DNA from 4 places in the Kineococcus haloalkalitolerans genome. Region 2 is predicted to be linked to each of the others. Evidence: riboswitches for the same ligand, from Rfam matches in the RefSeq annotation. Region 2 holds a riboswitch; each other region holds the start of a gene.
The links. Region 2 has a riboswitch for S-adenosylmethionine ahead of ACRYMY_RS10170 (rhodanese-like domain-containing protein). Riboswitches for the same ligand answer to the same signal wherever they lie in the genome.
Positions count from the first base shown of each region.

Region 1: another riboswitch for S-adenosylmethionine. It lies ahead of ACRYMY_RS10740 (riboflavin kinase); the one in region 2 lies ahead of ACRYMY_RS10170 (rhodanese-like domain-containing protein).
Region 3: another riboswitch for S-adenosylmethionine. It lies ahead of ACRYMY_RS15270 (sulfite exporter TauE/SafE family protein); the one in region 2 lies ahead of ACRYMY_RS10170 (rhodanese-like domain-containing protein).
Region 4: another riboswitch for S-adenosylmethionine. It lies ahead of ACRYMY_RS08430 (acyl-CoA dehydrogenase family protein); the one in region 2 lies ahead of ACRYMY_RS10170 (rhodanese-like domain-containing protein).

Region 1 is NZ_JBJLSH010000023.1:20,800-28,118, forward strand. Features, by position in the region: gene ACRYMY_RS10730 (VIT1/CCC1 transporter family protein) at 1-473, shown strand, start outside; gene ACRYMY_RS10735 (YitT family protein) at 602-1,246, shown strand; gene ACRYMY_RS10740 (riboflavin kinase) at 1,296-1,760, opposite strand; SAM riboswitch class IV at 1,790-1,901, opposite strand; gene ACRYMY_RS10745 (amylosucrase) at 1,957-3,981, shown strand; gene ACRYMY_RS10750 (DnaJ family domain-containing protein) at 3,997-4,491, shown strand; gene ACRYMY_RS10755 (hypothetical protein) at 4,563-4,874, shown strand; gene ACRYMY_RS10760 (carbohydrate ABC transporter permease) at 4,912-5,829, opposite strand; gene ACRYMY_RS10765 (carbohydrate ABC transporter permease) at 5,831-6,775, opposite strand; gene ACRYMY_RS10770 (extracellular solute-binding protein) at 6,819-7,319, opposite strand, start outside.
Region 2 is NZ_JBJLSH010000021.1:37,812-45,130, forward strand. Features, by position in the region: gene ACRYMY_RS10150 (sulfurtransferase) at 1-718, shown strand, start outside; gene ACRYMY_RS10155 (class I SAM-dependent methyltransferase) at 715-1,335, shown strand; gene ACRYMY_RS10160 (class I SAM-dependent methyltransferase) at 1,332-2,186, shown strand; gene ACRYMY_RS10165 (GNAT family N-acetyltransferase) at 2,180-2,674, shown strand; SAM riboswitch class I at 2,720-2,806, shown strand; gene ACRYMY_RS10170 (rhodanese-like domain-containing protein) at 2,811-3,230, shown strand; gene ACRYMY_RS10175 (O-succinylhomoserine sulfhydrylase) at 3,227-4,450, shown strand; gene ACRYMY_RS10180 (FAD/NAD(P)-binding protein) at 4,419-6,440, opposite strand; gene ACRYMY_RS10185 (ROK family protein) at 6,613-7,319, opposite strand, start outside.
Region 3 is NZ_JBJLSH010000040.1:30,968-38,286, reverse strand. Features, by position in the region: gene ACRYMY_RS15285 (asparagine synthetase B family protein) at 1-610, opposite strand, end outside; gene ACRYMY_RS15280 (GGDEF domain-containing protein) at 674-1,627, opposite strand; gene fdxA (ferredoxin) at 1,711-2,028, opposite strand; gene ACRYMY_RS15270 (sulfite exporter TauE/SafE family protein) at 2,025-2,930, opposite strand; SAM riboswitch class IV at 2,963-3,077, opposite strand; gene ACRYMY_RS15265 (nitrite/sulfite reductase) at 3,382-5,103, shown strand; gene ACRYMY_RS15260 (phosphoadenylyl-sulfate reductase) at 5,100-5,822, shown strand; gene cysD (sulfate adenylyltransferase subunit CysD) at 5,834-6,775, shown strand; gene ACRYMY_RS15250 (GTP-binding protein) at 6,775-7,319, shown strand, end outside.
Region 4 is NZ_JBJLSH010000016.1:48,784-56,102, reverse strand. Features, by position in the region: gene ACRYMY_RS08455 (citrate synthase) at 1-896, opposite strand, end outside; gene dapC (succinyldiaminopimelate transaminase) at 992-2,158, opposite strand; gene fdxA (ferredoxin) at 2,155-2,481, opposite strand; gene ACRYMY_RS08440 (GNAT family N-acetyltransferase) at 2,577-3,653, shown strand; gene ACRYMY_RS08435 (NADPH-dependent F420 reductase) at 3,725-4,405, shown strand; gene ACRYMY_RS08430 (acyl-CoA dehydrogenase family protein) at 4,470-5,774, opposite strand; SAM riboswitch class IV at 5,833-5,943, opposite strand; gene ACRYMY_RS08425 (AAA family ATPase) at 6,060-7,319, opposite strand, start outside.

The DNA.
Region 1 (7,319 bases), on a different contig from region 2:
GCGACACGCAGTCCGCGCTGCTGGCGCGCGAGCGGCGCGAGCTGGCCGAGCTGCCGGACGAGGAGCTCGACGAGCTGACCGCGATCTACACCGCCAAGGGGCTCTCGCCGGCGCTGGCGCGGCAGGTCGCCCGCGAGCTGACCGCGCACGACGCCCTCGGTGCGCACGCCGAGGCGGAGCTCGGCCTGGACCCGCAGGAGGTCGTGCGCCCCTGGCAGGCCGCGGGGGCGTCGGTGCTGGCGTTCACCCTCGGCGCGGCGCTGCCCCTGCTCGCCGTGCTGCTGCCCCCGGACGCGGCGCGGGCACCGGCCTGCTCCGCCGCGGTCCTGCTCGCGCTCGCCGTCACCGGCCTCGTCAGCGCCCGCCTCGGCGGCGCCGACCCGCGCCGGGCCGTGCTGCGCACCACCGGCGGGGGAGCCGTCGCCATGCTCGTCACCTACGGGACCGGCTCGCTGCTCGGCACCGCCCTCTGACGCCCGCTGGGCCCTGCGGGGTGGGTCCGGTGGGCACTCTGCCGCTGGAACGACGTCCTGCTGGACGATCTGCCCGTCCGGACCAGTCCCGCTTGCGCACCGGTACCCGGCGTCGCGACGCTGCGCGGGTGACGACGACCGGACCGGCCGCGACCCGGCCACCCACCGCGGCGGCCGCGCCGCTGCCCCACTCCCGCGCCGAGGACGTGGCGGGCCTGCTCGTCGGGACCTTCCTGGCCTCCCTGGGGCTGCACCTGCTGCACGCGGCCTCGGCCGTCACCGGCGGCACCGCCGGGCTCGCCCTGCTCCTCGGCTACGCGGCCGGTCTGCCCTTCGGCGTCCTGTTCCCGCTGGTGAACCTGCCGTTCGTCGTGCTCGCCGTGCGGGTCAAGGGCTGGGCCTTCACGCTGCGCTCTGCGCTCGCCGTCGCGGCGGTGTCCCTGCTCAGCCCCCTGCAGGCGGCCTGCCTGCCGGACCTGCGGATCGACCCCGTCTACGCGGTGCTGGCCGGCAACCTCGTGGCCGGCACGGGGCTGCTCGTGCTGTTCCGCCACCGCGCCAGCCTCGGCGGGTTCGGCGTCCTGGCGCTGGTGCTGCAGGAACGGCTCGGCTGGCGGGCCGGCTACGTGCAGATGGTGCTGGACGTCGCCGTGGTCACCGCGTCCGTGGCGGTCGTCGGCCCGGCGGTGGCCGCGCTGTCGGCCGCGGGCGCGGTCGTGCTCAACCTCGTGCTGGCGATGAACCACCGCCCGGGCCGCTACACGGGCAGCTGACCCGGTCGGTGCACGGGCAGTCGACCCCGGTCGGGGAGCGGGTGCGCCCTCAGCCGCCCAGGCCGGCCCGCAGCGCCCACGCGCGGGTGGCGGCCACGTCCAGGCGCAGCTGCTCCACGAGCTCGCTGGAGCCGGCGTAGCGGCGCTGCGGGCGCAGCCGCTCGTGCAGGCGCACCAGCACGGTGCGCTCGTACAGGTCGCCGTCGAAGTCGAGCAGGTGCGCCTCCAGCAGCCGCTGCCCGTCCCGGCCGTAGTAGGTCGGGCGGTGGCCCACCGACACGGCGGCCACGTGCACCGGCCCGCCGGTAGCCGGGTCCACCTGCACCGTGCCGGCCCACACGCCGTCGCGCAGCCCGTGCTCGGGCACCGCGACGTTCGCCGTCGGGAACCCCAGCAGCCGCCCGCGCTCGTCGCCGTGCTCGACCACGCCCTCCACGTGCAGCAGGGCGGGCGCGTCGCGCAGGCGGTGCTGCGCCGGCAGGCGGGTGGTCAGGGCGCTGGGGCGTTCGGGCACGAGGACCTGCTTCCGGGCCGGGCTCCGCGGAGCCGCGCTTGCCGGGCGCCCACCGCCCGGCCGGGTCGTCACCTGGAGCACCCCACCGCGGTGGAGGGTTGCCGGGCAGCCAGCCAGGGCTTCACGCTGCCGCTCTTGACCTGCGGTCACGGTAGGAAGGGGTCCTGGACGTGTCAACAGCAGCGCGGGGGGACGGATGACCGGGACGACGACGACCGGCGGTGCGGGCGGCGCGCCGTGGGAGGTGCCCGCCGGGCTGCTGGACGGGCTGCTGGACGGGCTGCCGCCCGCGCGCCGCGAGGTGTTCGCCCTGCGGGTGGAGCGCTGGTGGGAGGACCTGCGCAGCGGCCTGGCCGGTCTGCACGCGCCGGACGTCGCCGACGACCTGGCGGCCCGGCTGCTGCGCCTGGCCGCCGGGGCGTGCGCCCGCCGGCCCGACGACCTGCACCGCCTGGACCAGGCCCGCACCCTGCGCCCCGACTGGTTCCAGTCCCCGCGCGCCGTCGGGTACGCCGCCTACACCGAGCGGTTCGCGGGCACCCTGGCCGGCGTGGCCGGCCGGCTGGACCACCTCGAGGACCTCGGGGTCACCTACCTGCACCTCATGCCCCTGCTGCGCCCGCGCGAGGGCGACAGCGACGGCGGCTACGCCGTGGCCGACTACCGCGCCGTGCGCGAGGACCTGGGCGACGTGGAGGACCTGCGCGAGCTGGCCACCGCCCTGCGCGCGCGCGGCACCAGCCTCGTCCTGGACCTCGTGCTCAACCACGTCGCCCGCGAGCACGAGTGGGCCCGCGCGGCGCGCGCCGGCGACGAGCGCTACCGCCGCTACTTCCACGTCTTCGACGACCGGACCCTGCCTGACGCCCACGAGCGCACGCTGCCGGAGGTGTTCCCCGACTTCGCCCCCGGGAGCTTCACCTTCGACGACGAGCTCGGCGGCTGGGTGTGGACGACGTTCAACTCCTTCCAGTGGGACCTGGACTGGTCGAACCCCGAGGTCCTCGCCGAGTTCGCCTCGATCGTGCTGTTCCTGGCCGAGCTCGGGGTGGAGGTGCTGCGCCTGGACGCGGTGGCGTTCCTGTGGAAGCGGATGGGCACGAACTGCCAGAACCAGCCCGAGGTGCACTCCGTGGTGCAGGTGCTGCGCGCGCTGACCCGCATCGCCTGCCCCGCGGTGCTGCTGAAGGCCGAGGCGATCGTCGCGCCCGACGACCTGGTCCACTACCTCGGCCGCGGCCGCCACCACGGCCGCGTCAGCGACCTGGCGTACCACAACACGCTCATGGTGCAGGTGTGGTCGTCGCTGGCCGCGCAGGACGTGCGGCTGGCCGCGCAGGCGCTGCGGGCGCTGCCCACCGTGCCGACGACGACCGCGTGGATCACGTACGCGCGCTGCCACGACGACATCGGCTGGGCCGTCTCCGACGCCGACGCCGCGGCGGTCGGGCTCGACGGGCACGCCCACCGCTCGTTCCTGTCCGACTGGTACTCCGGCGCCTTCGAGGGGTCCACCGCGCGCGGCCTGGTGTTCCAGGAGAACCCGGCGACGGGGGACCGGCGGATCAGCGGCACGTGCGCGGACCTGGTGGGGCTGACCGCGGCCCGCGAGGCGCTGGCCGCCGGGACGGGGGACCCGCGGGTGCACGCGGAGCTGGAGGCGGAGGTGGACGCGGCGCTGGCCCGGCACCTGCTGGCCCACGCCGTCGTCTTCGCCTGGGGCGGCATCCCGGTGGTGTGGTCCGGCGACGAGGTCGCCGCGCCCGGCGACCCGGACTGGGCCGCCGACCCGGCGCACGCCGCCGACAACCGGTGGGCGCACCGGCCGCGGCTGGACGAGCGGGACCTGGGGGCCGCCCGGGACCCCGCGTCGGTGCCGGGGCGGGCGCTGGCCGGGCTGCGGCACCTGGCGCGCACGCGCGCCGGCCTGCCGCACCTGCACGCCAGCGTCGCCGCGGACGTGCTGGAGCCCTCCGACCCCGGGGTGCTGGCGTTCGTGCGCAGGCACCCGCTGGGGGAGCTGCTGTGCCTGTTCAACGTCACGGGCACCTGGCGGCCCTTCCCCGGGCACCGCGTCGAGGAGCTGGGCCTGGCCGGGGCGGTGGACGCGCTGAGCGGGGAGGCGGCGCCGTGGGGCGGGGACGGTCAGCTGTGGCTGGCGCCGTGGCGGTCGGTGTGGCTGCACCTGCCGGTGGAGGAGGTGCGCCCGCCCGCGCCGTGAGGTGAGGATGGGCGGGTGCGCGAACCGGTCCGGCGGCCCTGGGACGACCGCGTCGAGCGGCAGGTCCGCGAGGCGCAGGCGCGGGGAGCCTTCGACGACCTGCCGGGGGCGGGGCGGCCGCTGCGCGGGCTGGACCGGGAGTTCACCGTCGAGGGGTGGGCGGCGGAGAAGGTCCGCCGCGAGGGCTTCGACCTGTCGGCGGTGCTGCCGCCCGCGCTGGCGCTGCGCCGCGAGCGCGAGCAGCTCCTCGACGAGGCCGGCGTGGCCGCGCTGCGCTCGGAGCCGGAGGCCCGCGCGGTCGCCGAGGACTTCAACGAGCGGGTGCGCGAGCTGTACCGGCGCCCCGCCGACGGCCCGCTGGTGGTGGTGCCGCTGGTCGACGTCGACGACCTCGTGGCGCGCTGGCGGGCCGCCCGGTCCGCCCGGTCCGCGTCCGCCGCACCGGTGCTGGACGCGCCGCCGGTGGTGCGGGGGCGACCGCGGCGCTGGTGGCGCCGGCGCCGGACGTGACGCAGGTCACACCCGATCGAGCGTGACACCGCGGTCCCCTCCCTCTCGACCGGGGGGTGGAGGTGGTGACCGTGGACACGGACCCGAGCCCGCCCGGACCCGGCGGGGTGCACGACCCCGCCGGGTCCGGGCTGGACGAGACCGACCTGCGCGTCCTGGAGCTCGTCGGCGACGGGCTGCCCGGGGTGCTCGCGGGGCGTGCGCTGGACCTGGACGTGGTGGAGGTGGCGCACCGGCTGCGCCGCGCCCGCGCGGCGTACGGCGCGAGCAGCACCCGCGCCGCCCTCGAGGCGGCCCGGGCGGCCGGCGACCTGCCGCAGCGGGCCCCGGGGCGGGACCCGGGCCCGGACGCCGGGCGGGGCGGTGGTCCGGCACCCGGCTGACGCCGGGACCGGGCCACCGCCCCGCGGGCGGGTGGGCTCAGCCCTTCAGGCCGGTGCCCGCCACGCCCTCGACGATGCGCCGCTGGAACAGCAGGAACAGCACCACCAGCGGAAGGGCGCCCAGGATCGTGGAGGCCTGGATGTCGGAGAAGCGCTGGCCGAACGAGCCCTGCACCGTCGCCAGGCCGACGGGGATCGTCATCAGCTCCGGGTTGGACAGCACGAACAGCGGCAGGATCAGGTTGTTCCACGTCCACACGAACGTGACGATCGCCATGGCCGAGATGACCGGCTTGGACAGCGGCATGATGATCGAGCGGTAGATGCGCCAGCTGGACGCCCCGTCCAGGCGGGCGGACTCCTCCAGCTCCTTGGGCAGCCCGTCGAAGAACTGCTTGAAGACGAACAGCGCGATGACGCTGGCCGCCTGCGGGAAGATCACCGCCCAGTAGGTGTTGAGCAGCCCGACGGCGTTGAGCATCTGGAAGATCGGCACGATGAGCACGTCGGCCGGGATCATGATGCCGGCCAGGACGAGCACGAAGACGAGCTGCCGGCCCCGGAAGCGCATCCGCGACAGCGCGAAGGCCGCCATCGAGGCGAAGACGACCACGAGGAACGCCGCGCCGGTGGCCGTGATGAAGCTCGCCAGGTACCAGTTCCACAGGTCCCCGCCGCCCAGCAGGGTCGCGTACGAGGCCAGCGTCGGGTTCGTGTCCCGCAGGATCGCCTGGGCGCCCAGCGAGGAGACCGCGTTGTCGGTGAACGACGTCTTGATCGCCCACAGGCTCGGGATGAGCCACAGCACGGCGAAGACCGTCAGCACGACCACGCACGCGGTGTTGAACGCCTTGCTGCTGCCGGTGGCACGGATGCGCTGCGGCGGGGCGGCCGCCGAGACGCCGCGCGCGCGGGCACCGGTGCCGGTGCCGGTCGACGTGGTGGGGGTCGCCATGTCAGGCCTCCTTCTGCTGCGCGCGGTCGACGAGCTGGCGCACGACGGCGATCGCGACGATGACGACGAACAGCAGCGCCGAGGCCGCGGCCGCCGCGCCGATCCGGTAGTCGGTGAACCCGGTGCGGGTGATGAGGACGAGGGCGGTCTGGGTGCTGGTGCCCGGCCCGCCGTCGGTCATCAGGTACACCTGGTCGAAGATCTTCAGGCTGGCGATGATCTGCAGCAGGACCACCAGGGTCGTGGTGCGGCGCAGCAGCGGGATCGTCAGGTGCCGGATCTGCTGCCACGGGGTAGCGCCGTCGATGGCCGCCGCCTCGTACAGCTCGCGCGGGATGTCCTGCAGGCCCGCCAGGTAGAGGATGAAGTTGAACCCGATGGTCCACCAGATCGTCGTCACGGCGATGCCGATCATGGCGGTGGCCGGGTCGGCGAGCACCGGGGTGGGCGCCGTGATGCCGAACCACTGCTGCACCTGGGCCAGCAGGCCGGTGTCGCCGGTGTAGATGAACACCCAGATCAGCGAGATCGACGCGGAGGGCAGGATGAACGGCACGAAGAACGCCATCCGCCAGAACACGTGGCCGCGCTGCATCCGGTTGGCCAGCACCGCGAAGACGAACGACAGCACGACCAGCGGCGGGACGGTGTAGAGGGTGAACTGCAGCGTGTGCCACATCGCGGACCAGAAGAGGCTCGAGGTGAGCATCTCCTGGTAGTTCGCCAGCCCGGCCCAGCCGCCCAGCCCGCCCTGCACGAGGCTGGTGTCGGTGAAGCTGGCGATGAACATGTAGGCCGCGGGCCCGATGAGGAAGAGCAGGTAGAAGACGGCGAACGGCGCGATGAACAGCCACGCCACGCGCTGCGGCCGCTGCTGGCCGCCGCCGCGGTCGGCAGCGGACGCGCGGTCGGCGGCGGGCCGGGTCTGGACGGTCTGCGCGCTCATCGGTGGTCCTCCCGGGTCCGGACGGGACGGGTGTCGGGGGCGCTCACAGCGGGTTCGCCGTGTTCGCGTAGTTCTCCAGCTGCGAGCGCATGCTCGCCACGGCCGCCTCCGGGCTGGTCAGCCCCTGCAGCACGAGCCCGATCTCGGCGCCCGTCACGGTCTCGAAGTTCGACCCGGAGCCGGAGTACCAGGCGGGATCGTCGTAGACGGCGTAGTCGGCGGCCTCCGCGTAGTTCGACTGCGGCTCCAGGGCCTGGTACTCGGCGCTGCGGAACGTCTCCAGGAGGGTCGGGATGTGCCCGCCCTCCGCCCAGTCCAGGCTCATGTCCAGCATCGACTCCACGAACCCCATCGCCCGCTGCAGCTTCTCGGGGCTGCGGTCCATCCGCGGCAGGACGAACGCGTGGGAGTCGGCGTGCGCGGCGGGCGACTCGTACAGCTGCGGGAAGGGGGCCATGCCGAACTCCAGGCCCTCGATGCCCTGGGCCGTGGTGATCTCCCACTCGCCGTTGAGGAAGAACGCCGAGCGGCCCGTGAACATCAG
Region 2 (7,319 bases):
CGTGAAGGTGGACTGGCACACCGAGCTCAACGACCCGGTCACCCGCGACTACCTCGACGGCGAGGGGTTCGCGCGGCTGCTGTCCGCCAAGGGGATCCGCCGCACCGACACCGTCGTGTTCTACGGCGACAAGAGCAACTGGTGGGCCGCCTACGCGCTGTGGGTGTTCACCCTGTTCGGCCACGAGGACGTGCGCCTGCTGGACGGCGGCCGCGCGAAGTGGCAGGCCGAGGGTCGCGAGCTGACCACCGGGGTGCCGCAGCGCGAGCAGGCCGACTACCCCGTCGTCGAGCGCGACGACCGCACCGCGCGGGCGTTCCTGCCCGAGGTGCGCGAGCACATCGGCGGGGCGCTGATCGACGTGCGCTCCCCGCAGGAGTTCACGGGCGAGCGCACCCACATGCCCGACTACCCGCAGGAGGGCACCGTGCGCGGCGGCCACGTGCCGGGCGCGGCCAGCGTGCCGTGGGCGCGCGCCGCGGCGGAGGACGGGACGTTCAAGGACCGCGCCGCGCTGGAGGAGATCTACCTCGGCGAGGCCGGCCTGGACGTCGAGGCCCCGACGATCACCTACTGCCGCATCGGTGAGCGCTCGAGCCACACGTGGTTCGTGCTCACCCACCTGCTGGGCCTGCGCGACGTCCGCAACTACGACGGCAGCTGGACGGAGTGGGGCAACGCGGTCCGCGTGCCCGTCGCCGTCGGCCCGGAGAGGTGACGGGAACGGCCCACGACGTGCCGGGGCCGGTGGCCGCGCTCGTGCGCGCCGCCGGCCCCGACCTCGGGCCGGCCCCGTGGCGCGTCCTGGACGCGGGCGGCGGCGAGGGCCGCGACGCGCTCCTGCTCGCCGCCCTCGGGCACGAGGTGACGGTGCTGGACCGCCTGCCGGCGGCCCTGGAGCAGGCCCGCGCCGCCGCCGCGCTCGCCGGGGTGGCCGACCGGGTGCGCACCGTGGCCGCCGACCTCGACGACCTCGCGGCGCTGGCGGCGCTGACCCGCCACCGCGCGGGCGGGTCGGGCTCCTTCGACGTCGTCTGCTGCCACGACGTGCTGCACCTGCGCGGCAGCGTCGCGCGCGCCGAGGCCGACGTCGCCGCGCTGACCAGCTCGCTGCGCCCCGGTGGGCACCTGTCGCTGACGGTGCCGCCGCCGGCGTCCGGGCCGTCCGGGTCCTCCGGGTCCCCGGGGTCCACCGGGTCGTCGGGGTCCTCGCCGGGGCACCTGCACCTGGCCGCCGACCTGCTGGCGGCTGCCGTGGTCGCCGCCGGCGGCGCGGTGGCGCACCGGGCCGTGGACGCGGACGGGAACCTCCACCTCGTCGGCAGGCGGCGGTGAGCGAGCCGCCGCACCCGGAGGAGGCCGCGGTCGCCTGGCGCAGCGCCCCGTGGGGCCGGCTGCGCCACACGCTCGTCGAGCACACGCTGGCGGTCGTCTGCCGCACCGTCTCCGGCCGACCGCTGCGCGTCCTGGACGTCGGCTGCGGCGACGGCAGCGACGCGGTGGCCCTGGCGCACGGCGGCGCCGAGGTCACCGCCCTCGACTCCGCGCCGCTGGTGCTGGAGCGCGCCCGCGCCGCCGCCCACCGCGCGGGCGTGGCCGAGCGGGTGCGCACGGTCGAGGCCGACCTCGGTGACGTGGTGGCGCTGACGGCGCTGACCGGCGGCGGGGGCGGCACGTTCGACCTCGTCCTGTGCCACGACGTGCTGCAGCACCGCCCCGGGGCGGGCTCCTCGGCGGACCTGGCGGCGGACGTGGCCGCGCTGGCCTCCCGGGTCCGCCCGGGCGGGTGCCTGTCCGTGCTGGGCCCCGGCTCGGCCGCCGCCGCGCTGCGGGCGGCGGTGCGCGAGGACGACCTGCGCGGCGCGCGGCGCCTGCTGGCGGGGGAGGGCCCCGCGGGGGAGGACGCCGGCGCGCCGCTGCCCGCCGACCGGGTCGAGGAGGCCCTCGCCGCGGCCGGGACGCCCGTGGAGTTCCGCTTCGGGGTGCGCGTGGTCACCGACCTGCTGCCCGACGCCCGCAAGGGCGAGCGCGGGTACTACGAGGACCTGCTGGAGCTCGAGCGGGCGCTGTGCGAGCGCCCCGAGCTGGTGGCGGTGGCGCGCAGCTGGCAGCTGGTCGGCCGGCGCCGCCCGCCCCGCCGCCGCGCGGGCACCGGCGGTCGACTGGCTACCCTCCCGGGGTGCTGATCCGCGACCTGACCGAGGACGACTGGCCGCGGGTGTGGCCCTTCTTCGACGAGATCGTCGCCGAGGGGGAGACGTACGCCCTGCCCGGCGGCCTGATCTCCGAGGCGGCGCGCGAGCTGTGGGTGCAGCCGCCGCCGTGGCGGGTCGTCGTGGCCGTGGACGAGGACGGCACCGTCCTGGGCACGGCCAAGAGCGGCCCGAACCGGCCCGGCCGGGGCGCGCACGTCGCGACGGCCAGCTTCATGGTGTCCCCGGCGGCGCGCGGGCGGGGTGTGGGGCGCGCCCTCGGCGAGCACGTCGTGGCCGCGGCGGCCGCCGACGGGTACCGCGCGATGCAGTTCAACGCCGTCGTGGAGACGAACACGGCCGCCGTGGCGCTGTGGCGCTCCCTCGGCTTCGCGGTCCTGGCCACGGTGCCGGAGGCCTTCGACCACCCCGAGCACGGGCTGGTCGGCCTGCACGTCATGCACCGCCGGCTGGGCCGGTAGCGCGCCGGGAACCCGTGCGGCAGCCCGCGGCGGGCTAGGGTGGCCGGACCATCCAGAGCGGCCGAGAGACCTGGCTCGACGACGCCGCAGCAACCCCTCCGAGCGGGGTGCTCACGCCGGGACCGATGGAGGAGACGTGCCGTACGCCGGGGACCTCACGCCGAGGGACGCCTACGACCTGCTGCGCGAGGACGCCACGGCCGTCCTCGTCGACGTGCGCACCGAGGCGGAGCACCGCTTCGTCGGGGTGCCGGACCTGTCGGGCCTGCGGCGGGAACCGGTGCTGGTCTCCTGGTCGCCGGTGCCCGGCGAACCGCCGGGGCGCACGTTCCTGCAGCAGCTGGCCGCCGCCGGCGTGGCCGCCGACCACGAGGGCCCCGTGGTGTTCCTGTGCCGCTCGGGCGTGCGCTCGGTCGCCGCGGCGGAGGCCGCGACCGCCGCGGGGTTCGGCCGGGCCCTCAACGTCCTCGACGGTTTCGAGGGGCCGCTGGACGAGCACGGGCACCGCGGGGGCGCGGGCTGGCGCGCCGACGGCCTGCCGTGGCGGCAGTCGTGAGCGCGGACGGGGGAGCGGCCGGGGACGGCGGCGCGCGCCGCCCGCTGCGCCCGGACACGCTGGCCGTGCGCGGCGGCCTGGCCCGCTCGGGGTTCGAGGAGACGGCCGAGGCCCTCTACCTCACCAGCGGGTACGTGTACGAGTCGGCCGCCGCTGCCGAGGCCGCGTTCACGGGCGAGGTCGACCGCTACGTCTACTCCCGCTACGGCAACCCCACGAACTCCGTGTTCACCGAGCGGCTGCGGCTGCTGGAGGGCGCGGCCGCGTGCGCGGCCACGTCGAGCGGGATGTCGGCGGTGTTCACGACGCTGGCGGCGCTGCTGGGCGCGGGCGACCGGGTCGTGGCCGCCCGCAGCCTGTTCGGCTCCTGCTTCGTCGTGCTCGACGAGTTCCTGCCCCGCTGGGGCGTGAGCACGGAGTTCGTCGACGGCGAGGACCTGGAGCAGTGGGAGCGGGCCCTGTCCACGCCCGCGCAGGCGGTGTTCTTCGAGACGCCGGCGAACCCGGTGCAGTCCCTCGTGGACGTCGAGCGCGTCAGCGAGCTGGCGCACGCCGCCGGCGCGGTGGTCGTGGTGGACAACGCGTTCGCCAGCCCGGTGGCGCAGCGGCCGCTGGACCTGGGCGCCGACGTCGTCGTGTACTCGGGCACCAAGCACATCGACGGGCAGGGCCGCGTCCTGGGCGGCGCCGTGCTCGGCAGCGAGGAGTTCCTGGGCGGGCGGTTCAAGGAGCTCACCCGGCACACCGGTCCCTCGCTCAGCCCGTTCAACGCCTGGGTGCTGGCCAAGGGCCTGGAGACGCTGGGGCTGCGCGTGCGGCACTCGGCGGCGACCGCCCTGCGGCTGGCCGAGCACCTCGAGCGCCACCCCGCGGTGCGCTGGGTGCGCTACCCGACGCTGGACTCGCACCCGCAGGTGGAGCTGGCACGGCGGCAGATGCGGCTGGGCGGCACCGTCGTCACGTTCGAGGTCGACGCGCCGCACGGGCGCGCGAAGGAGCGCGCGTTCGAGGTGCTGGACGCGCTGCGCGTGGTCGACATCTCCAACAACCTCGGCGACGCGAAGTCGCTGGCGACGCACCCGGCGACGACGACGCACCGCCGCCTGGGCGAGCAGGGGCGCGCGGCGATCGGCCTGACCGACGGCGTGCTGCGGCTGTCGGTGGGCCTGGAGGACCCCGAGGACCTGCTCAGCGACCTCGAGGACGCCCTGCGGCGCTGAGACCGCCCGCCGCCGGGTCCCCGGACCCGGCGGCGGCCAGCAGGTCCAGCGCCAGGGCGTCGTTGAGCCGGAAGAACCCCGCGTCCAGCCGCGGGCGCGCGAACGCCGCCGCCCACCCGCCACCGGCCACCCACGGCCCGGCGGCGAACCGCCGCGGGTGCGCGCCGCCGCCGGCCAGCGCGAGGCGCTGGTGCGCGTCCACGGCCAGCCGGCCGCCGGTGACGACCACGCCGCCCGGGTCGCGGAACTCCTGCTCCAGCGCCTCCCCGCGCGCGTGCAGCGCCCGCAGCAGCGGGTCGGTGGTGCGCGCGACGCCGGGAGGGGGCAGGCGGGCGTCGACGAGGGCGCGCGCGTGCACGACGCCGGGTCCGCTGCCGGCGCGGCCCCGCCAGGTGCCGGTCGCGGGGTCGAGGTCGACGGCGGCGTCGGCGCCCAGGAACCGGACCAGGCCCGCGCGGTGCAGGGCCAGCAGCTGCTGCAGCCGCTGCGGCGGCGGGCCGCTGGCGACGTAGCTGAAGAACCCGTGCCACCAGCCGTCGACGTCCACCGCGGCCGACCGCGCGTCCAGCAGGCCCTGCCGGGCCAGCTCGGCGGTCGTGACGTAGCAGGACAGCAGCGCCGCGAACACGGCCGCGTCGGCGGAGTGCCGCGGGTCGCCGCGGCGGGCGACGTCGGCGGCGACGTGCTCGGCGACCCTCGCGCCGACCGCGGTCGCGTCCGCGCCGGACCAGCCGTCCAGGGGGCGGTCGAGCCGGTGCAGGTCCAGGCGGTCCTCGCAGGCCGGCACGGCCCGCGCCAGGAGGGCGTCCAGCTCGGCGCTGCCCCACGGCGCGGCCGCGAACGCCCGCTCGAACTCCGCCGCGGGCACCCTCGTCCGCTCCGGGTGGCGCGCGAACAGCTCGTGGTAGTGGGCGCCGGCGAGCTCGCGGGCCACCAGCGGCCACACGTCCGCGCGCAGCCCCAGCGGCCGGCCGAGCCGGCCCGCGAGCTCCCGGGCCCCCTCGACGGTGAACCAGCGCGGCAGCGGCGGCCGCTCCACCAGCTCGTAGGTGATCTTCGAGCGGTAGGGCACCCCGCGGCGCGAGCCGACGTGCAGGACCGGTTCGGCGCCCGACGGCTCGTAGACCAGCCCGCCGTCCGGGCCCGGGGAGAACCGGCCACCGCGCCCCTCGCCCACCAGCACGAGCAGGTCGACGAAGGCCAGCCCCATCCCGAGGACGAGGACGTCCTCACCGGGGCGCAGGGCGTCCAGGTCGCCGGCCGTGTGCAGGTCGCTGGTGTACGCGGGCGCCAGGTAGGTCAGGCCGTGCCCGGCCGCCAGGCGCTGCAGCTCCCGCTCGCGCGGGCCGGGCTCGACGTCGGGGTGGCCCTGCGCCAGCAGCACCGCGTCCACCGCGAGCGCCGTCCCGTCCTCCAGGTGCAGCACCTGCCCGCCGTCCGGCGCGTCCAGCAGGTCCACGGCGCGGGTCGCGCGCACGTGCAGCGACGCGGTGGCGGGCAGGCCGTCGACCACCCGCCGCCAGGCGGCCGCCAGGTAGCGGCTGCCCAGGGCGCGGGAGACGAAGGTGCCCTCCCGCACGGCCAGCACCTCCCGCCGCAGCTCCTCCTGCCCGGCCGCGGCGAACTGGCGCGCCAGGCGGTCGCGGTGCTCGCTCAACCAGGCGAACAGGGTGGGCCCGGGACGCACCTCGCCGGTGAGGGTGGACGTCTCGTCGGGGAAGACCGTGACGTCGGCGGCGCGGGAGTTCATCCACAGCAGGGGGTGCTGGTCCGGGCGCCACACCCGGCCGGAGCCGGGCGGGTGGGGGTCGACGACGTGCACCTCCATCGGGCGGGCGAGGGAGGCGGCGTGCACGCCCAGGCGGTCCAGGACACCCAGCGCGCGCGGGCCCGCGCCCACGAGGGCGACGCGCAGCGGCTCGCCGGCCGCAGCGGGCGAGGTGGACGGGACGGGGCGGGGGGAGGTGCGGGCGGCGGGCACGCGGGTCACGGGCGGCTCCTGCTCGGACGACGGGGCGGCGCGCGCGGGGGCGCGCCGGTGGCTCGTCAGGCCGGACAGGTGGCCGCGTGCGTGCGGCACAGGTCCACGTGGCGGCGGCGCACGAGCAGCGCGCCGCGCTCGTGCGCTCGGGTGCCGGTCACCCTCCCAGGGTAGGGGCGCGTCAGCGCCGCTGCCCGAGGACGAACGTGCGCACGGCGGTGATGGCGGCCCCGCGCGCCCACTCGGCGAACCCGGTGACCTGGACGTCGACGTCGAGCGGGGAGGCGTGGACGCTGCGGTGGCGGGTGATCCCGTCCCACAGGGCTTCGCGGCCCACCTCGGCCAGCCGCACGCCCTCGCCGGACAGGACGACCTTCTTGGGCATGGTGGTGTTGGCGATCGCCGCCACGAGCGTGCCCAGCGCGCGGGCGGAGTCGTCCACGACGCGCCGCGCCAGGGGCTGCCCCTCCTCGGCGAGCCCGAGCACCTCCTCGAAGGCGACCGGCCTGCGCAGGGCCACGGAGGCGCGCGCCTCCACGGCCGCGCGCGGCAGCACCGCGTCCGCGCAGCCGGCGTGCCCCTCCGGGCACAGCGGGCCGTTCGGGTCGAGGGGGAAGTGCCCGAGCAGGCCGACCCCGGCGTCCGGCCGGTCGACGACCTCGTCGTGGACGACGAGGCCGTACCCGACGCCGGTGCCCACGACGACGACGGCGAAGTGGTCGCAGCGCGCGGCCGTGCCGAACCACTGCTCGGCGCGGGTCAGGGACAGCACGTCGTTGTCGACGACGACGGGCAGGCCGAGGGCCTCCTCGAGCAACCGCCCCAGGGGCACGTCCTCCCAGCCGAGGTAGCGGGCGCTGGCCACCGTCCCGTCCGCGTCCACCTTGC
Region 3 (7,319 bases), on a different contig from region 2:
CGGCGGTCGCGGCGGCCGAGCTCACCGGTTCCAGCGGCGCGGTGGGCCAGTGCCGCACCGGCTCGAAGGAGGCGAGGTCGAGGTAGTGGTTGGGCAGGAGGCGCTGCACGCCCTCGGCGCTGGTGACCCCGGCGGGGTGGTACCCGCTGCGGCGCAGCGTGCGGCGCTCCCAGCGCCTGGCCAGCTCGGGGTCGCCCCAGCGCAGCACCGTGGTCGTGGAGGCGACGGCGCGCTCGGCCAGGGAGTGCACCACGGCCAGCGACCCGGCGGGGTCCAGGTGCAGGCGGGCCCGCCCGCGCAGCAGCAGGCACGCCCACCGCCCCGCCCAGCGGTAGAGGTGGTCCTCCACGGCGCCGGGGTCGGCGCCCGTCCCGCCGGGGCCCGTGACCGCCTCGACGGGCAGCGAGGCCCGCTCGTGCAGCAGGGCACCGTCCTCGGCGACGACCCACCCGAGCAGCCAACCGGCGGTCCTCCCGTCGCCCTCGAGGAGCGGGACGACCGGCAGGGACGGGTGGGACGCCAGCGTCCACCCGTGCGCCGTGCGCTCGCCCCACCCCTGCGGGTGGGCCCGGGGCCCCTGCGCCAGCACGAACTGGTCGTGGAAGCTCACACGCGCAACGTAACACCGCCGTAACACGGCGGTGAGGACGTGCACCGAGCGGTCGACCGGCGTTCACCCCAGCCGGCGGGAGCGCTTCACCTCGTACATGCGCTCGTCGGCGCGCGAGAGCGCCTCGTCGACGTCGGCGCCGGCGGCCGCGAGGACCCACCCCACGCTCACGCCGACGCCGTGGGCGCGGGCCAGCGGGCCGGCCGCGGCGACCCGGGCGGCGCGCGCGGCGGCGTCGGCGGGGTCGCACCCGGTGCCGCGCAGGAGGAGGACGAACTCGTCGCCGCCGGTGCGGGCGACGACGTCGCCGTCGCGGACGGCGGAGCGCAGCCGGGCGGCGACCTCGACGAGGACGGCGTCGCCGACGGCGTGCCCGTGCTCGTCGTTGACGCGCTTGAAACCGTCGAGGTCGGCGCACACGACGCCGCAGCCCTCGCCGCCGGGCTCGAGGGCCGCAGCGGCCTGCTCGAACAGCGCGCGCCGGTTCAGCAGCCCGGTGAGGGGGTCGGTGCTCGCCAGCTGGCGCAGCATCTCCTCGGCGCGGCGCTGCTCGGTGACGTCGACGCCCACGCACGCGAGGCGGTCGGGCACCCCGTCCTCGTCGAGCAGCACCGTGTTGTGCCAGCGGATGCGGTGCCGGCCGCCGCGACGGTCCAGCCACTCCCCCTCGGCGACGCTGGAGGACCCGTGGGCCACGCCAAGGGCGACGCCCTGCCGGGCCAGGTCGCGGTCCTCCGGCACGACCACCAGGTCGAACATCTCCTCGCCGAGCACTTCCTCGGCCGCGTACCCGGTCAGTTCCTCGCAGGCGCGGTTGAACAGGGTGAAGCGGCCGTGGACGTCCAGCACGCACACCAGGGCCGCGGTGCTGTCGAGCACGGCGCGGGAGGTCTCGCGGTCCAGGGCGCTCGGCGACGACGCGCGGGCTCGACGGGACGGCCCGGCGCCGGGCCGCCGCGGCGTCAGGCTCACCAGCGGGGACCGCTCACCGCGCTCCGGCACGCTGGGATCGTCCACGTCTGCCCGATCGGAGGTCCGGCCCGGCACCTTGAGGCCGGGCGGCCGGGAGGACCCGGACGGCGCAGCGCGGGCGGGGACCGTCAGGACGGCCCGGGCAGGGTCGCCACGAGCGGGTGGTCACCGGCCACCGGGCCGTGCGCCGCCGCCCCGCCCGGGGAGCCGACCCGGTCGAAGAACTCGACGTTGGCGGCGGTGAACGCCGACCACTGCTCCGGGACGTCGTCGGAGTGGTAGATGGCCTCGACGGGGCACACGGGCTCGCAGGCCCCGCAGTCCACGCACTCGTCGGGGTGGATGTACAGCGACCGCTCGCCCTCGTAGATGCAGTCGACGGGGCACTCCTCGACGCACGCCTTGTCCTTGACGTCCACGCACGGCTGGGCGACGACGTAGGTCACGCGGGGGTGCTCCTCTGCAGCTCGGGGACGGGGGTGCTCCGGGAACGCCGGTGGCGGCGCACCGCGCTGGTCACGGCCAGTCCGCCGGCGAGGAGGACGAGCGCGTAGACGGCGAACCGCGCGCCGTCCGGCGCGGCGACGGCGTCGGTGCGCAGGAGGGTGCGGGAGTTCGTGAGGACGATGACGGTGCCGACGGCGGCACCCAGCACCTGCGGGGGTGCGAACCGGACCAGCCAGGCGGCGATCGGCGCGGCCACCAGCCCCCCGGCGAGCAGCGCGAGGACCCACGACCAGGCGATGCCCTGCGCCCCGAGGCCCAGCAGGAAACCCGCGCTGGCCGCGACGGCCACGAGGAACTCGCTGGCGTCGACGGACCCGATCACCTTGCGCGGTTCCAGCCGGCCCGAGGCGAGCAGGGCCGGGGTGCCGACCGGGCCCCAGCCGCCGCCGCCCGTCGCGTCCACGAAACCCGCGAACAGCCCGAGCGGCGCCAGGAACCTGCGCCGCAGCGGGCGGTGCAGGGACCGCACGTCCAGGGTGGTCACTGAGAACCGCACGAGGACGTACACGCCCAGCCCCAGCAGCAGCACGCTGACGAGGGGGGCGGCGACGTCCGCCGGCAACGACGACAGCAGCGTGGCACCGACGAGAGCGCCTGCGGCGCCTGGGATCCCGACCCGCCGGACGACGCGCCAGTCCACGTTCCCGAACCGGTGGTGCGCCGCGCCGGAGGCCAGCGTGGTGCCGATCTCGGCCAGGTGCACCGTCGCCGACGCCAGGGCCGGGCTGGTGCCGACGAGGAGCAGCAGCGTCGTCGAGGTGACGCCGTAGGCCATGCCGAGCGAACCGTCGACCAGCTGGGCCAGCAGGCCCACGACGGCGAGGAGCACGAGTCTGCGCACGAGGGGTTCCCGTTCGTCCCGGTGGACCCGCAGGTCCGCGCTTGCCGGGCACCGTGCGGCGACCGACCAGGTCCTCACCCGGAGCACCCCGCCGCGGAGGAGGGTTGCCGACCAGCGAGCCGGGGCTTGGCGCTGGCACTCGTGACCTGCCGACCACGCTAGGGCGCCGGGCCCGGACCGTCAACACCCGCCACCGGCCGGAACTCCTCGCGGACCGCACGGAGAACCCGCCGGAGAACCCGCGGAACTCCCCGACGGGCTTGACGGGAGTTCCGCGTGCCCTACGGTGGGGACGTGGTCCAGCCGCTGACCGTGCGCCTCGTCTCGCGCCGGTACGTCGACCTCATGCGCGTGCACAGCAACTACGCCTGCCGCCGCACCACCTCCCCCACCCCTCCCCGTCACCGCTAGGGGCGCTCCTCACGGAGGGCCCGCACCCCCGTGAGGACCGATGACACCCGACCCCTCGCTCACGACGTCCGGCGCACCCGCCGCGCCGCCGGCCCGCCCCGCGCGCACCCGCAGCAACGGCCAGTGGGCCGTGGACGGTCGGGCACCGCTCAACCACAACGAGGAGGTCAAGGCCGCCGGGCCGGGCCTCGACGTCCGCGAGCGGATCGAGCGCGTGTACGCCCGGGAGGGTTTCTCCTCCATCGACCCCGACGACCTCAACGGCCGGTTCCGCTGGTGGGGCCTGTACACCCAGCGCCGGCCCGGCATCGACGGCGGCCGCACCGCGCAGCTGTCGAACGAGGAGCTGTCCGACGAGTTCTTCATGCTGCGCGTGCGGATCGACGGCGGGGCGCTGACGACGCAGCAGCTGCGGGTCGTCGGGGAGCTGTCCACGCGCTTCGGCCGCGACTCCGCCGACATCACCGACCGGCAGAACGTCCAGCTGCACTGGGTGCGGGTCGAGGACGTTCCGCAGGTGTGGCGGGAGCTGGAGGCCGTGGGCCTGCGCACCACCGAGGCGTGCGGCGACACCCCGCGCGTCGTGCTCGGCAGCCCCGTGGCCGGGATCGCCCGCGAGGAGGTCGTCGACCCGACACCGGTCGTGGCGGAGATCGTCGGGCGTTTCGTCGGCGACCCGGAACTGGCGAACCTGCCGCGCAAGTTCAAGACCGCCGTCACCGGCCACCCCAGCCAGGACGTCGTCCACGAGATCAACGACGTGTCGTTCGTCGGCGTCGTCCACCCCGAGCTCGGGCCGGGTTTCGACGTGTGGGTCGGCGGCGGGCTCTCGACCAGCGCCCACCTCGCCCAGCGCCTGGGCGCGTTCGTCACCGCGGACGAGGCGCCCGACGTGTGGCACGGGGTCGTGCGGGTGTTCCGCGACCACGGCTACCGCCGGCTGCGGAACAAGGCCCGCCTGAAGTACCTCGTCGCCGACTGGGGCGCCGCGCGCTTCCGCGAGGTGCTGGAGACGGAGTACCTGGGCCGGCGGCTGACCGACGGCCCGGCGCCGCCGCCGCCGCGCGGTCCCGGTGACCACGTCGGCGTGCACGAGCAGAAGGACGGCCGCCGCTACGTGGGCCTGGCCCCCACCGTGGGCCGGGTCAGCGGCACGGTGCTGCGCGCCCTGGCCGACGCCGCCGAGGCCGCCGGGTCGGGCCGCGTGCGGCTGACCCCGCACCAGAAGGTCGTCGTCCTGGACGTCGACCCCGCCCGCGTCGACGCGCTGCTGGCCGCGGCGCGGGAGCTCGGGCTGACCGCCGCGCCGTCGCCGTTCCGCCGCAGCACCATCGCCTGCACGGGCATACAGTTCTGCAAGCTGGCGATCGTCGAGACCAAGGCCACGGCGGCGGACGCGGTCGCCGAGCTGGAGCGGCGACTGGCGGGGATCGAGCTCGACACGCCGATCACCCTGCACGTCAACGGGTGCCCGAACTCCTGCGCCCGGATCCAGACCGCCGACATCGGCCTCAAGGGGCAGCTGGTCACCGGTGACGACGGCGTGCAGGTGCCGGGGTTCCAGGTCCACCTGGGCGGCGGGCTGGCCTCCGCCGACCGCGCCGAACCCGGGCTGGGCCGCACGGTGCGCGGGCTGAAGGTGAGCGCCACCGGCCTGGCCGACTACGTCGAGCGCGTCGTGCGCCGCTACCTGGACACCCGCGCCGACCGCGAGACGTTCGCGGCCTGGGCGCACCGCAGCGACGAGGAGGCCCTGCGATGAGCACCCCCACGGGGACGACCCCCACCACCCGCCCGGCCGGGGAGCTGCGCGCGCTCGCGGCCGCGGCCGCCGACCGCCTCGCCGGGGCGGGTGCCGACGAGGTCGCGGCCTGGGCGGCCGCGGAGTTCCGCGGCCGGCTGGCCGTCGCGTGCAGCATGGCCGACGCGGTCCTGCCGCACCTGGTGGCCCGGCACGCCCCCGGCGTGGACGTGCTGTTCCTGGACACCGGGTACCACTTCGCCGAGACCCGCGGGACCCGCGACGCGGTCGCGGCGACGATGGACGTGCGGGTGGTGGACGTCCTGCCGCGGCTGACCGTCGCCGCGCAGGACGAGGAGCACGGCGCCCGCCTGCACGAGCGCGACCCGGCGGCGTGCTGCCGCATGCGCAAGGTGGAACCCCTGGCGGCCGCGCTGGCCGGGTACGAGGCGTGGGTCACCGGGGTGCGCCGCGACGAGGCGCCCACCCGGGCCGGGACACCGCTGGTGCAGTTCGACGAGCGGCACGGGCTGGTCAAGCTGAACCCGCTGGCCGCCTGGAGCGCCGACGACCTGCAGCGCTACGCCGACGACCACGGCGTCCTCGTCAACCCGCTGCTGTCGCAGGGGTACCCGTCCATCGGGTGCGCCCCCTGCACGCGCCCCGTCGCGGCCGGCGCGGACCCGCGCTCGGGCCGGTGGGCGGGCAGCGCCAAGACCGAGTGCGGGATCCACCTGTGAGCGCCCCCGCCGTGCACCCCGCGCACCAGCGCGGGACCCGTCCCGCCACCCGCCCCGGCGCCGTGGACGACCTGCGCGCCCTGGAGGCCGAGGCCGTCCACGTCGTGCGCGAGGTGGCCGCCGAGTTCGAGCGGCCCGTCCTGCTGTTCTCCGCCGGCAAGGACTCCGTGGTGCTGCTGCGCCTGGTGGAGAAGGCGTTCCGGCCCGCGCCCGTGCCGTTCCCCGTCCTGCACGTGGACACCGGCCACAACTTCCCCGAGGTGCTGGAGTTCCGCGACCGGCGGGTGCGCGCGGGCGGCCACCGGCTGCTCGTGGCCTCCGTGCAGGACAGCATCGACCGCGGTCGGGTCCGCGAGGACGCTCCCGGCGCATCGCGCAACCGGTTGCAGACCCGCACGCTGCTCGACGCCCTCGCCGAGGGGGGTTTCGACGCCGCGTTCGGCGGCGCCCGCCGCGACGAGGAGCGCGCCCGCGCCAAGGAGCGCGTCCTCAGCGTCCGCGACGCCGCGGGGCAGTGGGACCCGCGCGCGCAGCGGCCCGAACCCTGGTCGCTGTACAACGGCCGGATCCGGCGCGGCGAGCACGTGCGGGTGTTCCCGCTGAGCAACTGGACCGAGCTGGACGTGTGGCGCTACGTCGCCCTGGAGGGCCTGGACCTGCCGTCCATCTACTACGTGCACGAGCGCGACGTCGTCGAGCGCGACGGGATGCTGCTGGCCGTCACGCCCCTGACCCCGGCGCTGCCCGGCGAGCGGGTGCGGCGGCTGCGGGTGCGCTACCGCACCGTCGGGGACCTCACCGTCACCGGCGCCGTGCGCTCGGACGCCACCGACGTCGAGGCGGTGCTCGCCGAGGTCGGCGCGGCGACCGTCTCCGAGCGCGGCGCCACCCGCGCCGACGACCGCACCTCCTCCGCCGCCATGGAGGACCGCAAGCGCGAGGGGTACTTCTGATGCGGGAACTGCTGCGGATGGCCACGGCCGGGTCCGTCGACGACGGCAAGTCCACGCTCATCGGCCGGCTGCTGCTGGACACCGGCAGCCTGCCGACCGACCACCTGGCCGCCGTGGACGGCCCCGACGGCCCGGACCTGGCGGCCCTGTCGGACGGCCTGCGCGCCGAGCGGGAGCAGGGCATCACGATCGACGTGGCGTACCGGTTCTTCTCCACGGCTGCGCGCAACTACGTGCTGGCCGACACCCCCGGTCACGTGCGCTACACGCGGAACATGGTGACCGGCGCCTCGAACGCCCACCTGGCGATGCTCCTCGTCGACGTGCGCGCCGGGGTCCTGGACCAGACCCGCCGGCACGCGCGCATCGCGACGCTGCTGGGCGTGCCGCACCTGGTGGCGGCCGTGAACAAGATGGACCTCGTCGACTTCGACCGCGGCGCGTTCGACCGCGTGCGCGCGGAGCTGCACGACGTCGCCGAGCGCCTGGGCGTGCCGCTGCTCGTGGTGCCGGTGGCCGCCAAGCACGGCGACAACGTGGCGGT
Region 4 (7,319 bases), on a different contig from region 2:
ACGCCCTTCTCCTTGTTCTTGACCCGCGTCATGAACGTGTCGACGTCGTCGTCGGAGGTGCGGATGTGGTCGAGCATGTCCAGGACGGCGGAGTTGGCGCCGCCGTGCAGCGGCCCCGACAGGGCGTGGATGCCCGCGGAGATGGACGCGAACAGGTTCGCCTGCCCGGAGCCCACCAGCCGGACCGTGGAGGTGGAGCAGTTCTGCTCGTGGTCGGCGTGCAGGACCAGCAGCTGGTCGAGCGCCTTGACCATCACCGGGTCCAGCTCGTAGTCCTCGGCGGGGTTGCCGAACGACATGCGGGCGAAGTTCTCCACCAGGCCCAGCCGGTTGTCCGGGTACAGCAGCGGCTGGCCCTGGCTCTTGCGGAACGCGTACGCCGCGATGGTCGGCAGCTTCGCCAGCAGGCGGACGGTGGACAGCTCCACCTGCTCGTCGTCGAACGGGTCGAGGCTGTTGGGGTAGAAGGTCGACAGGGCGCTGACGGCGCTGGAGAGCACGGGCATCGGGTGCGCGTCGCGCGGGAAGCCGTCGAAGAAGCGCTTGAGGTCCTCGTGCAGCAGCGTGTGCCGCTGGACCCGGGCGGTGAAGGCCTCCAGCTGCTCGGCGCTGGGCAGCTCGCCGTGGATGAGCAGGTAGGAGGTCTCCAGGAAGCTGGAGCGCTCGGCCAGCTGCTCGATCGGGTAGCCGCGGTAGCGCAGGATCCCCGCGTCACCGTCGATGTAGGTGATCGCGGAGGTGCAGGAGGCGGTGTTGGTGAAGCCGGCGTCGAGCGTGACGAGGCCGGTCTCCTTCATGAGGGAGCTGATCGCGAAGCCGGAGGTGCCCTCCGCCGCAGGCGTCACGGGGAGGTCCAGCTCGCCACCTGCGTGCTTCAGCGTCACGGAGTCCACCATGCGGCCGACCGTACCCGCCGGGCGGGCACGGGTGCGACACAGGTCCCTCACGCTCCGCTCGCGCGGGGCCCCGCGGACCGGCTGGGCCCGCGTCCTCAGGCGGTGGGCCCGGCGAGGTCCGCGAGCCGGTCCGGGACCTGCGCGACGCGCTCGTCGGTGGCCGTCAACGCCACCCGCACGTGCCGCGCGCCGGCCGGGCCGTAGAAGTCCCCGGGCGCCACGAGCACGCCGCGTCCGGCCAGGGCGTCGACCGTGGTGCGGCAGTCCTCCTCGCGGGTGCTCCACAGGTACAGCCCGGCGCCCGAGGCGTCGACGCGGAACCCGCTGCGCCGCAACGCCGGCAGCAGCACGTCGCGGCGGGCGCGGTAGCGCTCGCGCTGGGCGTCCACGTGCGCGTCGTCGGCCAGCGCGGTCGCCAGCGCCACCTGCACCGGCCACGGCACGATCATCCCGGCGTGCTTGCGCACGGCCAGCAGGTCGCGCACCAGCGCCGGGTCGCCGGCGACGAACGCCGCGCGGTAGCCGGCGAGGTTGGACTGCTTGGACGTCGAGTACACCGACAGCAGCCCGGTGTGATCACCGCCACAGACGCGGGGGTCGAGCACCGAGGGCACCAGCCCGCCGCGCGTCGTGTCGTGCGCGGCGTCCCAGCCCAGCTCGGCGTAGCACTCGTCGCTGGCCACGACGACGCCGCGCTCGCGGGCCCAGCGCACCACGGCGGCCAGCTCCGGCACGTCCAGGACGGCGCCGGTGGGGTTGGACGGCGAGTTCAGCCACAGCAGGCCCAGCCGCTCCCCCGACGCCGCCAGGCCCGCGGCGAGCTCGTCGAGCTCGTCGACCGTGCCCGCCGCGGCCGGGCGGGCCCGCGCCAGCCGGGCCCCCACGTCGTAGGTGGGGTAGGCAACCGGCGGGTGCGCGACCACGTCACCGGGCCCCAGCCCCAGGAGGGTGGGCAGCCACGCGACGAGCTCCTTGGAGCCGACCGTGGGCAGCACCCCGTCCGGGTCGACGCCGTCCACCCCGCGCCGGCGGGCGTACCAGGCGCTGACGGTCTCGCGCAGCGCCGGCGTGCCCCACGTCTGCGGGTAGCCGGGGGCGTCGGCCGCCGAGCGCAGCGCGTCGGCGACCACGGCGGGCGTGGGGTCCACGGGCGTGCCGACCGACAGGTCGACGATCCCGCCGGGGTGGGCGCGGGCGCGCGCGGCGGCCGCGGCCAGCGAGTCCCAGGGGAAGTCCGGCAGCGCCGCCCCGCGCGCGCTCAGCTCTCCCCGCCCTGCGGGGGCAGGGACTTCACGAGCGAGTGGTCGGCGTCGATCTCCCCCAGCTTGGCGGCCCCGCCCGGGGAGCCGATCTGGTCGAAGAACTCGACGTTGGCGGCGGTGAACGCCGACCACTGCTCGGGGACGTCGTCCTCGTAGTAGATGGCCTCGACGGGGCACACGGGCTCGCAGGCCCCGCAGTCCACGCACTCGTCGGGGTGGATGTACAGCGCACGCTTGCCCTCGTAGATGCAGTCGACGGGGCACTCCTCGATGCACGCCTTGTCCTTGACGTCCACGCACGGCTGGGCGATGACGTAGGTCACGAGCGTCCCTCCTCCTCCGGCCCTCCGGGCCGGGCACGACCGCCGCCTAGTATCCCCGACGGCCGCGCGGGCGGCAGGTGGAGGGGGTCGGACGGGTGAGCGGCGGGCTGGGCGCGGGGGTCGACGGGGAGCCGGGCGGCGGCCTGCGGGCGCGCCACGTGCTGCGCCCGCACGAGCTGGTGCCGGGCGCGCGGGTGGTGCTGCGCCACCGCCGCGACGACGGCTCGGCCGCCGACGCGCTGGGCGAGCTGCTCGCCGCCGACTCCGAGCGCCTGGTGGTGCGCACCCGCCGCGGCGAGGTCACCGTCCGGCGCGCGGACCTGCTGGCCGGCAAGGCCGTGCCCCCGCCGCCGGCGCCCCGGGCGCCGCGCCGGTCCCGCGCGGCGCCGCACGAGGCCGTCGGCGTGGAGGAGCTGGAGCTGGTGGCGGCCGCGCACTGGCGCCCGCACGAGGTCGAGCGCCTCGGCGGCTGGCGGCTGCGGGCGGCCGGCGGCTTCACCGGGCGGGCGAACTCGGCGCTGGCCCTGGGCTCGCCCGGCGTCCCGCTGCACGAGGCGGTCGCCGCGGTGGAGGCCTTCTACGCCCGGCGCGGCCTGCCGGCCCGGGTGGCCGTCCCGCACGCCGCGGGCACGGCGCCCGACGGACCGGACGCGCCGGAGGTGGCGCGGGAGCTGGCCGCGCTCGGCTGGGCGGTGGACACCCCGACGCTGGTGCTGACCGCCGCCGTGGACGACCTGCCCGGCCCGGGCGAGGTGCCGCTGCCGGCCGGGTGCTCGGTCGTGTCCACCGCGGAGCCCGACGAGCAGTGGCTGGCCGGGTACCACCACCGCGGCGGGCCGGCGGTGCCGCCGGCGGGGCTGCGGGTGCTGGCCTCCGCCGACGCGCAGGTGTTCGCGCGGGTCGTCGAGGACGGCGCCGTCGTGGCCGTGGCGCGCGGGTCCCTCGGCGCGGGCTGGCTGGGCGTGTCGGCCGTGGAGGTGGCCCCGTCCCACCGGCGGCGCGGGCTGGCCCGCCGGCTGCTGGCCGAGGTGGCCGGCTCCGGCCGCGCGCACAGGGCCGTCTCGGCGTTCCTGCAGGTGGCCGCGGAGGACGCGGGCGCCCGCGCCCTGTACGAGGGGGCCGGCTTCGGGGTGCACCACGCCTACCACTACCGGGTGCGCCCGGGTCCCTGAGGCCCGTCGCGGCACGTCGCGCCACGTCGCGCCGCGGGAACACCCCGCCCCCGCGGCGCCTTGCAGGGACCGTGAGCGAGATCGGGATCATCGGCAGCGGCAACATCGGCAGCACCGTCGCGCGGCTGGCGGTCGACGCCGGCCACGACGTCGTCGTGGCGAACTCGCGCGGCCCGGCGTCGCTGGCGGACCTCGTCGGGCAGCTGGGCCCCCGGGCGCGCGCCGGCACCGTCGAGGAGGCCGCGGCGGCGCGGGACCTGGTGGTGCTGACCATCCCGCTGGGCCGCGTGCGGGACCTGCCGACGGACCTGCTGGCCGGGAAGGTCGTCGTCGACACCTGCAACTACTACCCGGAGCGCGACGGCGACACCGCCGAGCTGGACAGCCACGAGCTGACGACCAGCGAGCTCGTGCAGCGCCACTTCCCCGGCGCCCGGGTCGTCAAGGCGTTCAACAACATCTTCGCCGCGAACCTCGGCGTCCTGCAGCGCCCGGCGGGCTCGCCGGAGCGGACGACGCTGCTGACCGCCGGGGACGACGAGGACGCCGAGCGGGTCGTCGCCGCCTTCCTGGACTCCCTGGGCTACGACGTGCTCGACACCGGCTCCCTGGCCGACAGCTGGCGCTTCCAGCGCGACCAGCCCGCCTACGCCGGCGCGTACACCGAGGACGGCGACCCCGAGCGGCCGCGCCGCACCACCCGCGAGGACCTGCTGCCGCTGCTGGAGCGCGCCGACCGCTCGGTGCGCTGACACCGGCGACGACCGGCGCCCCCGCCGCTCCCGCGGCTGGGGCGCAGGTCGTCGCCGTCCGGCCTCAGCCGCGGGCGCCCTCGGCGGCCCGCACGGCCGCCGCGTCCACGGAGGCGTGCGTGCCGACGTCCCAGACGAACGGCGGCTCGGTGCCGTTGACCGACCAGTCCCCCACGATGCGCTGCTTGTAGATCACCGGGTTGTGCGAGGCGACGGTGCGGGCGTTGCGCCAGTGCCGGTCCAGGGCCCGCGCCCGGCTGGTCGCCGAGGCGCCCAGGGTGTTGAACAGCAGGGTCGCGGCGCGCGGCACGCTCTCCGACAGCACGACCTGCGCCTGCGCCGTGCGCACCTCCGCCTCCACGTTGGCGGCGCGGTCGGCGGCCGAGCCGCGCTCGTGGGCGGTGTCGGCGGCCGCCTGCACGGCCTCGGCGGCCGAGCGCACGAGGGCGCGCGCGGTGAAGGCGGTGGCCGAGACCTCTCCGGCGACGGCGAGGACCTGCGCGTCGTGGCGCACCAGCGGCGCCAAGCCGTGCGTGTAGCTGCGGGTGCGCGAGCGCACCTGCGCGCCGGTGTCGCGCTCGACGGCCTCGGCGACGCCGGCGAGGACGGCGAGCAGCACCAGCTGGTACAGGGCCGTCTGGTAGCGGAAGCGGTCGGTGAAGGAGGCGACGTCCTCGTCCTCGACCACCGCGCCGGTCAGCACGAGGGTGCCGGTGCCGGTCAGCTGCTGCCCGAAGCCGTCCCAGTCGTCGCTGACCCGCACGCCCGGCTGGTCGGTGCGCACGAGGACGGTGACGACCTCCTCGGTGCCGTCCCCGGCGAGGCGCCGCGCGGTCGCGTCCGTCCAGTCGGCGAAGATCGTGCCGGTCGTGTAGTACTTGCGGCCGTCGACGACCCAGCGCCCGTCGCGCCGGGTCACCACGGTCTGCTGCTTCCCGGTCGCGGCGTCGCCCGTCTCGCTCCAGGCGTTGCCGACCAGCTCACCGGCCACGACGCGCTCGACCCAGCGGGTGCGGTACTCCCCCGCCGGCAGGGACAGCAGGTGCTCGACCCAGGCCAGGTGGCCGCGGAAGACCTGCGGCAGGTTCGGGTCGGCGGCGGCCACGTCGACGAGGACCTCGGCCAGCCCGCGCACGTCCAGCCCCTCCCCGCCCTCCTCGACGGGCACCCGCAGCCGGCCGAACCCGGCGTCCAGCAGCTCGCGCACCTGCTCGCGGGGCAGGACGTGGCCGCGCTCGCGCTGCACGGTGCCCTCGGCGATCCGCTCCAGCAGCGGCCGCAGCCGTTCCCGCACGGCGGCGAGCCGCTGCGCGGCGTCCGGCCCGGCGCTCGTGCGCTCGGTGGTCTGGTCGTCGGTGGCGGTGCTCACCCGTTGCTCCTCCGGTCGTGGACGCTGAGGTGCGTCGGCCCGGGAGGTGTCGTGCGAGCGCCCGTCCTTACCCGTGCGTCAGCACCAGGTCAGGTCATCACCCGGGGCACCCCACGACGTGGAGGGTTGCCGGCCAGCGAGCCGGGGCTTGGCGCTGGCGCTCATGACCTGCGCGGAGCGTGCCACGAGCGCACCGGCGCTGTCGAGCAGCGCCGCGGCTGAGCGCCGCGCGCCCCGGACCCCGGCGGGCGGGGCGGGGCGCGCGGGCCGGGGCGAGCGGGCGGGTCAGGCGGGCGGGCGCGGGCCGGTGGGCAGGACCGCCCCGTCGCGCAGGTCCAGCACCCGCTCGGGCCCGCCGGCCGCGTCGGCAGCGGGCTCGTGCGCGGCGGCCGCGAGCACGTCGGTGATCTCGTGGCCGATGAGCTCGTGGCGCTCCAGCAGCGCGTCGCGCAGGGCGGCCACCAGGTGGCGGTGGCGCCCCAGCAGCTCGCGCACGGCCTCCTTCTGCTCGGCCAGCAGCGCCTCGACCAGGCGACGGCCCTCGGCGTCGCCCAGGACCCGGGAGACGAGGTTGCCGTCGGCGAACGCGCCGTTCTGCACCGCCGCGAAGGAGACCAGCGTCCCGGCCATCCCGGCAGCCCCCACCATCTGCGCGGCCGTCGTCGTGGCGGCCTGCAGGTCGCCGGAGGGGCCCGTGGACACGTCGCCGAAGAACAGCTCCTCGGCCACCTGCCCGCCGAAGGCGATGCGGATGAGCCCGGCCAGCTCCGAGCGCGAGCGCGTGTAGACGTCCTCGACGTCGCCGTGGGCGAGCAGCCCGAGGGCGCTGGCGCGCTTGACGATCGTCAGGACGTCCAGGCGCCGGTGCGGGGCGACGAGGTGGGCCACGACGGCGTGCCCGGCCTCGTGCGTGGCGATGAGCCGCGCCTCGTGCGCGGTGTAGCCGACGGGCTGGCCCAGGCCGACCTCGGTGACCAGGCGCGCGTGCTCCAGGTCCGCCCACGACATCCCGTCGCCGCCGCGGCGCACGGCGTTGACGAGGGCCTCGTCGAGCAGGTTCTCGATCATCACGGGGCTGTAGCCGGAGGTGACGCCGGCCAGCGCGTCGCGGCGCTCAGCCTCGTCGAGGGCCGGCTCGTGGGCCTTGCGGGCCAGGAAGTGGTCCACCAGCTCGCGCCGGGCCGCCTTGTCGGGCAGGCCGAAGGCCAGGCGGCGGTCGAAGCGGCCGGGGCGCAGCAGCGCGGGGTCGAGGGCGTCGGCGCGGTTGGTCGCGGCGACGACGAGGACCTCGGCGGGCTCGGTGCGCGGGCGGCGCAGCCGGCGGCCCTCGGGCAGGAAGCGGTTGGCCAGGTCGACCAGCGCGCCGCGCAGCCGCTCCCCGGCCGTCGGCTCGTCGAAGGACTGCATCTGCACGAGCAGCTCGTTGACGACGCCGCTGGCGCCCTCGCTGCTGGCCAGGCGCTCCACGCGCACCGGGGCGGGCGCGCCGCCCGCGCCGGCCATGCCGGTCACGAGCCGCTCCAGCCCGGACAGGCCCCCGCAGGA